3 regions of the Bradyrhizobium sp. HKCCYLRH3059 genome follow, and region 1 is predicted to be linked to each of the others. Evidence: predicted binding sites of a transcription regulator. Region 1 holds the regulator's gene; each other region holds the start of a gene.

Region 1 (3,224 bases):
GCCTGCCTAGGCTCGCCGTCAGGCGGCGCTGTTCGACTGATCGTTGCTCGCCGCCGGCGCCGCCTTCGCGCCACCCTTGGACACGCCGACCAGCGCGGGGCGCAGCACGCGCTCGCCGATCATGAAGCCGGCCTGCACGACCTGCACCACGGTACCGGACGGCACCGACGGATCCGGGACCTCGTACATCGCCTGCTGGAAGTTGGGGTCGAACTTCTGTCCCGTCGGATCGAACTTCTTGACGCCGTTCTTCTCCAGCGTGTTGAGCAGCGAGCGCTCGGTGAGCTCGACGCCCTCGATCAGCGACTTCAGGCCCGCATCGGCATTGGCGCGTGTCTCGGCCGGCACGGCATCGAGCGCGCGCTGCAGATTGTCGGCGATATCGAGCACGTCACGGGCGAAGCCGGTGATGCCGTACATGCGCGCATCGGCGACTTCACGGGCCGTCCGCTTGCGCAGGTTCTCCATCTCCGCGAGCGTGCGCAGCATCTTGTCGCGCGCGTCGGCCGCCTCCTTGGCAAGGGCCTCGGCCGAGCCGGCCTCAGGATCATCGGGCATGATGTAGGGCTTGGAGACGACGGGTTCGCTGGCCTGCGCCGGGTTTTCCGGATCATTCTTATGCAGGTCGGGATCGGTCATGGACAGACTCGCAAGTTCGGCTGACGGGTTTGGGGGATATGGGGCGGGATATCGTGCTTTGGGCGTCGAAAATCAAGCGCAGCCTGACCATTGCGCCCGGAGGCGCTGTCCGCGGGTGAACCAAGTCACGCGTCAGCCACCCAGCAGCCGGCTGACCAGACGCGCGGCATAATCGACCGTCGGAATCACCCGGGCATAGTTGAGCCGGGTCGGACCGATGACGCCGAGCACGCCGACGATGCGCCCCGTGGCGTCGGAATAGGGCGACACGATCGTCGACGAGCCCGACAGCGAGAACAGCTTGTTCTCCGAGCCGATGAAGATGCGGACACCTTCCGCGCTCTCCGCCCGTCCGAGCAGATCGACGACGCCGCGCTTGGTCTCGAGATCGTCGAACAGCCGCCGGACACGCTCGAGATCTTCGAGCGCATGCAGGTCCTCGAGCAGGTTGGCGTGGCCGCGCACGATGAGCTGCCGCTCGTCGCTGTCCCCTCCGGACCAGCTCGCGACTCCGGCGGCGATCACCTTCTGCGTCAACTGATCGAGCTCAGCACGGTCATGCGCCAGCGCGGTCTCGAGCTCGAGCCGCGCTTCCGCCAGCGTCCGTCCTCTGATGCGGGCATTGAGGAAATTGGACGCCTCGGTCAGCGCCGACGACGGCACGCCCGGCGGCAGGGTCAGGACCCGGTTCTCGACCTGTCCGTCTTCACCGACCAGAACGACGAGCGCGCGCTCGGGCTCGAGCCTGACGAACTCGATGTGCTTCAGGCGGGTGTTGGATTTGGCGGTGAGAACCACGGCAGCGGCACGGGTCAGACCCGACAGCCGGGTCAGCGCTTCGTCCAGCGCCGCTTCGACCGACTGCGCCTGGCCGACGGCCGCGAGCTGGCTCTGGATCGACTGCCGCTCGGCCTCCGTCATGTCACCGACCTGCATCAGGGCGTCGACGAAGAAGCGCAGGCCAGCCTCGGTCGGCAACCGGCCGGCCGAGGTGTGCGGCGCGTAGATCAGGCCGAGCTGCTCGAGATCGGCCATGACGTTGCGCACCGAGGCCGGCGACAGCGGAACCGCGATCAGCCGCGAAATGTTGCGCGAGCCGACCGGTTCGCCGGTCGCCAGATAGCTTTCGACGATCTGCCGGAAGATCTCGCGCGAGCGCTCGTTCAGATGCGCCAGACCGGCCGGCGGTGTCATCAGGTTGATCGGATCGTGGTGGGCCACCAGATGCACTCCTCCCAGCTGCCTATAATGTGTCCATGCGGCGGCTCGGTGGCAAGCCGGTCGGCGCTCGCGGGCGAAGCCATGATAAACCCTTGCCGCTGCCGTTCCCGGCTCCTACAAGGCCGGTCAAAGTCGGTCTTTCGCGCGCTTTCACGGAGAGAATCATGCGGCCGAGCCGCCGTGCACCGGATGAACTGCGGGCCGTGAGCCTGGAACGCGGCGTCGTCAAATACGCCGAGGGCTCCTGCCTGGTGAAGTTCGGCGACACCCATGTCCTGGTCACCGCCACGCTCGAGGACCGGCTGCCGCCCTGGCTGAAGGGCCAGGGACGCGGCTGGATCACCGCCGAATACGGCATGCTGCCGCGCGCCACGCTGGAACGGACCCGGCGCGAGGCCTCCGCCGGCAAGCAGACCGGCCGCACCGTCGAGATCCAGCGCCTGATCGGCCGCTCGCTGCGCACCGCGATCGACCTGGAAGCGCTCGGCGAGCGCCAGATCACGGTCGATTGCGACGTGCTGCAGGCCGATGGCGGCACGCGCACGGCGTCGATCACCGGCGCCTGGGTGGCGCTGGCCGACTGCATCAAGTGGATGAAATCGCGCAACATGATCAAGACCGAGGTGCTGCGCGCCAACGTCGCCGCAATCTCCTGCGGCATCTACAACGGCACGCCGGTGCTGGATCTCGACTACGCCGAGGACTCCGAGGCCGAGACCGACGCCAATTTCGTCATGACCGGCGACGGCCGCATCATCGAGGTGCAGGGCACGGCGGAGAAGACGCCGTTCACCGAGGCCGAATTCCTGGCGCTGATGGCGCTCGCCCGCAAGGGCGTCGCGCGGCTGGTCGACCTGCAGAAGATGGCGGTCGCGTGAGCAGCCCGCACCGCAAGCTCACCGGTCGCATCATCATTGCGACCCACAATCCCGGCAAGCTTGCCGAGATGCGCGAGCTGCTCGCTCCCCATGGCGTCGAGGCGGTGTCGGCCGGCGATCTCGGCCTGGACGAGCCGGATGAGACCGGCGAGACCTTCCAGGCCAACGCCCGCATCAAGGCGGTCGCCGCGGCCAGAGCCGCGCAGCTTCCTGCCTTTGCCGACGATTCCGGCATCGTGGTTCATGCGCTCGATGGGGCGCCGGGGATCTATTCGGCGCGCTGGGCAGGACCGGACAAGGATTTCGCCGGCGCGATGACGCGCATCGAGCGCCTCCTGCAGGAGCGGGACGCGACTGGTGCCGACAAGCGTAGCGCCCATTTCGTCTCGGCGCTGTGCGTGGCGTGGCCGGACGGTCACGTCGAGGAGGTCGAGGCGCGGGTCGACGGCACCCTGGTCTGGCCGCCGCGTGGCACGGCGGGCTTCG
Region 2 (3,224 bases), 420 kb from region 1:
TGGGTGCGCGCCTCGATGTCCTTCCTGGCGCCGGCGCCGTCGACGATCGTGGTGTTCTCCTTGTCGACCACGACCTTCTTGGCGCGGCCGAGCATCGACAAGGTGACGTTCTCCAGCTTGATGCCGAGATCCTCGGAGATGGTCGTGCCGCCGGTGAGGATCGCGATGTCCTCCAGCATGGCCTTGCGGCGATCGCCGAAGCCCGGCGCCTTGACGGCGGCGATCTTCAGGCCGCCGCGCAGCTTGTTGACGACCAGGGTGGCCAGCGCCTCGCCTTCGACATCCTCGGCGACGATCAGCAGCGGCTTGCCGGACTGCACCACGGCTTCGAGCAGCGGCAGCATGGTCTGCAGACCCGACAGTTTCTTCTCGTGGATCAGGATGTAGGGATCCTCGAGCTCGACCCGCATCTTCTCGGAATTGGTGACGAAGTACGGCGAGACGTAGCCGCGGTCGAACTGCATGCCTTCGACCACCTCGAGCTCGGTGTCGAGGCTCTTGGCCTCCTCGACCGTGATCACGCCCTCATTGCCGACCTTCTGCATGGCCTCGGCGAGGAAGCGGCCGATCTCGTTGTCGCCATTGGCCGAGATGGTGCCGACCTGCGCGATCTCGTCATTGCTGGTGATCTTCTTGGCGTGCGACTTGAGATCCTTGACGATCGCGTCGACGGCGAGATCAATGCCGCGCTTCAGATCCATCGGGTTCATGCCGGCGGCGACCGACTTCGCGCCTTCCTTGACGATGGCCTGGGCGAGCACGGTGGCGGTGGTGGTGCCGTCGCCGGCGAGATCGGCGGTCTTCGAGGCCACCTCGCGCACCATCTGCGCGCCCATGTTCTCGAACTTGTCCTCCAGCTCGATCTCCTTGGCGACCGTCACGCCGTCCTTGGTGATGCGCGGCGCGCCGAACGATTTCTCGATCACGACGTTGCGGCCCTTGGGACCGAGCGTGACCTTCACGGCATTGGCGAGGATGTCGACGCCGCGCAGCATGCGATCGCGCGCGTCGGTCGAAAACTTCACGTCCTTGGCAGCCATGTTCGTCGTCTCCTTTCTCTCGATGACTGTCAGTTGAGGGAATCACGCAGCCTTCTTGGCCGCGACGGGCGTGTCGATGATGCCGAGCAGATCGCTCTCCTTCACGATCAGGAGATCCTTGCCGTCGATCTTGACCTCGGTGCCCGACCATTTCCCGAACAGCACGCGGTCGCCGGGCTTGACCTCGAGCGGCACCAATTGCCCCTGCTCATTCCGCGCGCCAGGACCCGCGGCAACGATCTCGCCCTCCTGCGGCTTCTCCTTGGCGGTGTCGGGAATGATGATGCCGCCCTTGGTCTTCTCCTCGGCATCGATACGGCGCACGAGCACGCGGTCGTGCAATGGACGGAAATGCATGCACATCCTCCTTTACAGATCAGCGATGTCATAAGCCTCGGGTCCCATCAGGCCCCCGAGCGAGCAACGACCTAGGAAAGCCGAACTTTTCGTTCAAGAGGGTCACGTAAATTTTTTGGCACTCTCGGGGAACGATTGCCAGTGCGGCTCTTGAACCGGGCCGGCCGCTTTCCCAGTTCTGTCGTCGCCAAAAAATCCTGATCGCGCTTGTTGGGGATCACGATGCAGCTTCCGCCTTTTCTCCGGGCCGTCCTGGCGCCTGCCATTCTGCTTTGCCTGATGACCGGGCCTGCCTTGGCCCAAATTCCCGATCTCAAGCTAGGCCGGGTGCCGACGCTGGCCCCGCTGGTCAAGGAAGTGACGCCCGCCGTCGTCAACATCTCGGTCGAAGGCAAGGTCCGCCAGGACAATCCGCTCTACCAGGACCCGCTGTTTCGCGAGTTTTTCGACGTCCCCAAGCAGGTCGAGAAGCAGATCAGCGCCACCGGCTCGGGCGTCATCGTCGATGCGCAGCGCGGCTACGTCATGACCGCCAATCACGTCGTCGAGCACGTCACGACAGCGCAGATCCGCACCAAGGATGGCCGCAAATTCGCCGCCCGCCTGGTCGGGCGCGATCCCGCCACTGATATCGCGCTGCTGCAGATCAGGGACCCCATCGACCTCAAGGCCATCGCGCTTGGCGACAGTGATGCGCTTGAGGTCGGCGACTTCGTGATCGCCGTCGGCAACCCGTTCGGTCTTGGCCAGACCGTCACCTCGGGTCTCGTGAGCGCGCTCGGGCGAACCGGCCTCGGCAAGCAGGGCTACGAGGATTTCATCCAGACCGACGCGGCGATCAATCCCGGAAATTCCGGCGGCGCGCTGATCAATCTGCGCGGCGAGCTGGTCGGCATCAACACCGCGATCATCTCGCCCGGCGGCGGCAATGTCGGCATCGGCTTCGCCGTCCCGATCAACATGGCGCGGCGGGTGATGGAGCAGCTCGTCGCCAACGGCCGCGTCGATCGCGGCCGCATCGGCGTGACCCTGCTCGACCTGGATGCGCCGGCCGATGGCCGGATTCAGGGCGCGCGCGTCGCCGACGTCACCGTGGGCTCGCCGGCCGAACGCGCGGGACTGCGCAAGGGCGACATCATCGTGAAGGCGAACGACATGCCGGTGCGCAGCGCCACGCAGGTGCGTAACCTGATCGGCCTCACACCGGTCGGGCAGCGCGTCCGTCTCGTGTTCGAGCGCGACCGCGCGCTCGGCAACGCGACGGTGGAGGTCGCGCCAGTCACCGAAGAACGTGCGCGCGCGAGAACCTCGGGCTGAGAATTCAACTTCTGTTCGCTGTTAGCTGCGCATACCACGTGGAGTAAATTTTTACCGTGCATCAAGCATGCAGCGAGACGCCGATACCTCTCTAAACGCCTGTTAAGTGCTATCGCGCTTATTGCAACCCCGCGGAGGTATTGAAATGCGGGGTGATGGTTTGGCGTTCAGTTTGCCACGCTGGCGCGTGACGCGCTGGCTGGCCGACCCGGGATATCCGGTGTCATCAGATATCCGCCGTGCATTGACGCGTGAGCTCTACGGCTGCTGGTCGGTGTTCGCCGGCGGCGCCATCAACACCGTTGCTGTCGCCGCAGCGCTCGCACTGCGTACGCCGAGCCCGCTCTTCATCACCTGGTTCGTGCTCGAAGTCGCGATCTGCCTGTCGCGGCTGATCGTGATGATCATTGCCTACCGCCGCGCCCGCGAGCGGCTGGCGACGCCGACCGACATCCACATCCTGCTGTCGGTGACCTGGAGCGCCAGCGTCGGTTTCGGCGTCGGCATCAG
Region 3 (3,224 bases), on a different contig from region 1:
CGGAGCCTTGACGGCCGCGACCTTCAGGCCGCCACGCAGGCGGTTGACGACCAGGGTGGCGAGCGCCTCGCCCTCGACGTCCTCGGCGACGATGACCAGCGGCTTGCCGGTCTGCACCACGGCCTCGAGCAGCGGCAGCAGCTCGTTCAGCGACGACAGCTTCTTCTCGTTGATCAGGATGTAGGCGTCATCCATCTCAACGCGCATCTTGTCGGCGTTGGTGACGAAGTAGGGCGAGATGTAGCCGCGGTCGAACTGCATGCCCTCGACGACGTCGAGCTCGGTCTCGAGCGACTTGGCTTCCTCGACGGTGATGACACCCTCGTTGCCGACCTTCTTCATCGCGTCGGCGAGGAACTTGCCGATCTCGGCGTCGCCGTTGGCGGAGATGGTGCCGACCTGGGCGATCTCGTCGTTCGACGTGACCTTCTTGGAGTTCTTCACGAGGTCGGCAACGACCGCCTCGACCGCGAGGTCGATGCCGCGCTTCAGATCCATCGGGTTCATGCCGGCGGCAACCGCCTTGGCGCCTTCGCGCACGATGGCCTGGGCCAGCACGGTCGCGGTGGTGGTGCCGTCGCCGGCCGCGTCAGCGGACTTCGAGGCGACCTCGCGCACCATCTGCGCGCCCATGTTCTCGAACTTGTCGTCGAGCTCGATCTCCTTGGCGACGGTGACGCCGTCCTTGGTGATGCGCGGCGCGCCGAACGACTTGTCGAGGACGACGTTGCGGCCCTTCGGACCGAGCGTGACCTTGACGGCATTGGCGAGGATGTCCACGCCGCGCAGCATGCGGTCGCGAGCGTCGACGCCGAACTTTACGTCTTTTGCTGACATATTGGGTTTCCCTGAGTTGAATTGGTCGTCTCACCCTGGGCAGGGCGCCCGCAGGCGCTCCTCAGGGTGAGCGTTGAGCGGGTTGGCTTAGGCGGCCTTCTTCTTCGACGCGGTGTCGGTGAGCACGCCCATGATGTCGCTTTCCTTCATGATCAGCAGCTCGTGGCCGTCGATCTTGACCTCGGTGCCCGACCACTTGCCGAACAGCACGCGGTCACCGACCTGGACGTCGAGCGGGACCAGCTTGCCGCTCTCGTCGCGGGCGCCCGGGCCCACCGCGATCACTTCGCCCTGCGAGGGCTTCTCCTTGGCCGAGTCGGGGATGATGATGCCGCCAGCGGTCTTCTCTTCGGCGTCGATGCGCTTGACCACGACGCGGTCGTGAAGCGGACGGAAAGCCATACAGTCCTCCTAAGCTATTGAGGCGATTGTCAGTTTCTGGGAATTTGGCAGTCGGCGCCGGCGAGTGCCAGCACGCAGGCTGGATTTAGGGGAGAGCATTCGGCCGGGCAAGGGCTTGTAGCAGAAAAATTAGCAGTCAACTGCGGGCTCTGCCAACGCGTTCCGATAGCGTTAACGGAAGCGGAACGAACCATGAAACCCCGTATTAGCACCTGGGCTAAGTGGCTGCTAATGCAGCATTTTTCAACATGTCGTTAAACATTTAAGCTTGAGATGGGTTGAGGACATGCGTCACATTTCTAGGCAGTGAGCGCATCTTTGCCGGGTGGCTCCATCCCGGATGGCCACACGGACATGCGCTCCAGAAACGGAGGTTGGCATGGTGTCGAAGGTTGAGGTTTCCGAGGACTTTCGGAAACAGGTGCTGGGTTACGGGCTGACGACGGCGCAGATCCTGTATCGGATGCCGGACCATCGCTCGCTGCTGCAGACCTATGTCTGGCAGAACTACGACCTGTTTCCGAAATTCCCAGCGCTGCAGGACTTCCTGGCGTTCTGGCAGGAGAAGATCGAGGGTCCGCTGTATTCGGTCACGGTGGCGCATTCCAAGCTCATCAAGCCGGCCGAGCTGCGCGCTGTCGACGGCGTGTTCCGGCTGCATTGAGGCTGACAGCCACCGCTGCCGCCTCATGACCGGTGTCATTCCGGGGCGCGCGAAGCGCGAGCCCGGAATCCATCGGGCGGCAGAACGCGCGGAGGAATGGATTCCGGGCTCGTGCTTCGCACGCCCCGGAATGACGACCTTTGTTGGAGCGGCTGCTGAGCCTCTCCAATCCAATATGTGCTACCCTCGCGACGAGGACTCGTAGGGAGAGCACCATGGCCACCAAGAGCCGGACGACCAAGCCCGTATCACGCGCCGCCGCCAAGTCAGCGGCGCTGAAGACCGGCAAGAGCAGCAAGGCGACGGCGAAGGCGGTTACGAGAACTAGCGCCAAGCCGCTGGCGAAGACGCCCGCCAAGCCGGGCCGGGCGGCTGCGCCCTCGGCGCGCAAGGCGCTGGCGAGCAAGGGGCGACCAGCGCCGGCGCCGCGCCGCCGCAAACAGAAGGTCGCGATCAGCCATCACCGCGAGGAGGACTTCAAGGCCGACGGCCTGCGCGCTTATGCCCATTACCGCGACCTCGGCATCGCCGACGCGACGCACGGTTTGGCGCGCGCGCATGTCATCCGCATGCTGCCGCCGTGCAATCCGCAGGAAGTCTCCAAGCTGCACACCCATGCGGTCGACTTCCAGATGGTCTATGTGCTCAAGGGCTGGGTGAAGAGCTACCTCGAAGGCGTCGGCGAGACGCTGATGCAGGAGGGCAGTTGCTGGACCCAGCCGCCGAAGATCCGGCACATGATCCTCGACTATTCCGACGACGTCGAGCTGCTGGAAGTGATCCTGCCGGCCGACTTCAAAACCGTCGAACTGTCGACGTAAAGCCGACAGAAATGGATGGAAACATTCGCGTGCGATGGACGGCGGTCCCATCGCGCGTGTGTGTTGACATCCGGTCTCGCGTCATTGGGACGGATGGGCCGGCGACGAATCCGTAAGACGTGTTCGCCGCGGGCTTGCGTAAAGGCGTACCCGTTCCGTTGCCGCGCTTCGTCGTCCAGTTCGCTCCCACGATCCCGCGCGCGCCTCGCACGCGCGCATCGACGCAGCCCCGCTTCGCCAGCGCGGGCGCCGGCTCGGCTTCAGGTGTAGGACATCGCGAGGACATCGACTGGCTGCGCGCCATCGCGGTGCTCTCCGTCGTCGCATTCCATTTCGAGGCGCCGGCGATCTTCGGCGGCTTCGTCGGCGTCGACATCTTCTTCGTCATCTCCGGCTACCTGATCACCGGCATCATCGCCGCGGAGATCGCGGCGGGCCGCTTCTCGTTCGTGCAATTCTACGAGCGGAGGGTGCGGCGGCTGCTGCCGGCGCTCTACGCC

The links. The regulator HrcA, encoded in region 1, represses chaperone genes, less so after heat shock. The targets are predictions, from matches to a motif close to GTTAGCACTCNCNNNNNGNGAGTGCTAAC.
Region 2: groES (co-chaperone GroES) is a predicted target of HrcA. The motif match lies at 1,512-1,540, and genes of this name have one in related genera.
Region 3: groES (co-chaperone GroES) is a predicted target of HrcA. The motif match lies at 1,283-1,311, and genes of this name have one in related genera.

Annotation. Positions count from the first base shown of each region.
Region 1 is NZ_JBNPUF010000001.1:507,578-510,801, reverse strand. It holds gene grpE (nucleotide exchange factor GrpE) at 19-639, opposite strand; gene hrcA (heat-inducible transcriptional repressor HrcA) at 772-1,860, opposite strand; gene rph (ribonuclease PH) at 2,025-2,738, shown strand; gene rdgB (RdgB/HAM1 family non-canonical purine NTP pyrophosphatase) at 2,735-3,224, shown strand, end outside.
Region 2 is NZ_JBNPUF010000001.1:84,512-87,735, forward strand. It holds gene groL (chaperonin GroEL) at 1-1,040, opposite strand, end outside; gene groES (co-chaperone GroES) at 1,083-1,397, opposite strand; gene ACQR13_RS00360 (trypsin-like peptidase domain-containing protein) at 1,620-2,714, shown strand; gene ACQR13_RS00365 (GGDEF domain-containing protein) at 2,860-3,224, shown strand, end outside.
Region 3 is NZ_JBNPUF010000002.1:401,366-404,589, reverse strand. It holds gene groL (chaperonin GroEL) at 1-837, opposite strand, end outside; gene groES (co-chaperone GroES) at 925-1,239, opposite strand; gene ACQR13_RS08790 (usg protein) at 1,619-1,903, shown strand; gene ACQR13_RS08785 (cupin) at 2,119-2,724, shown strand; gene ACQR13_RS08780 (acyltransferase family protein) at 2,883-3,224, shown strand, end outside.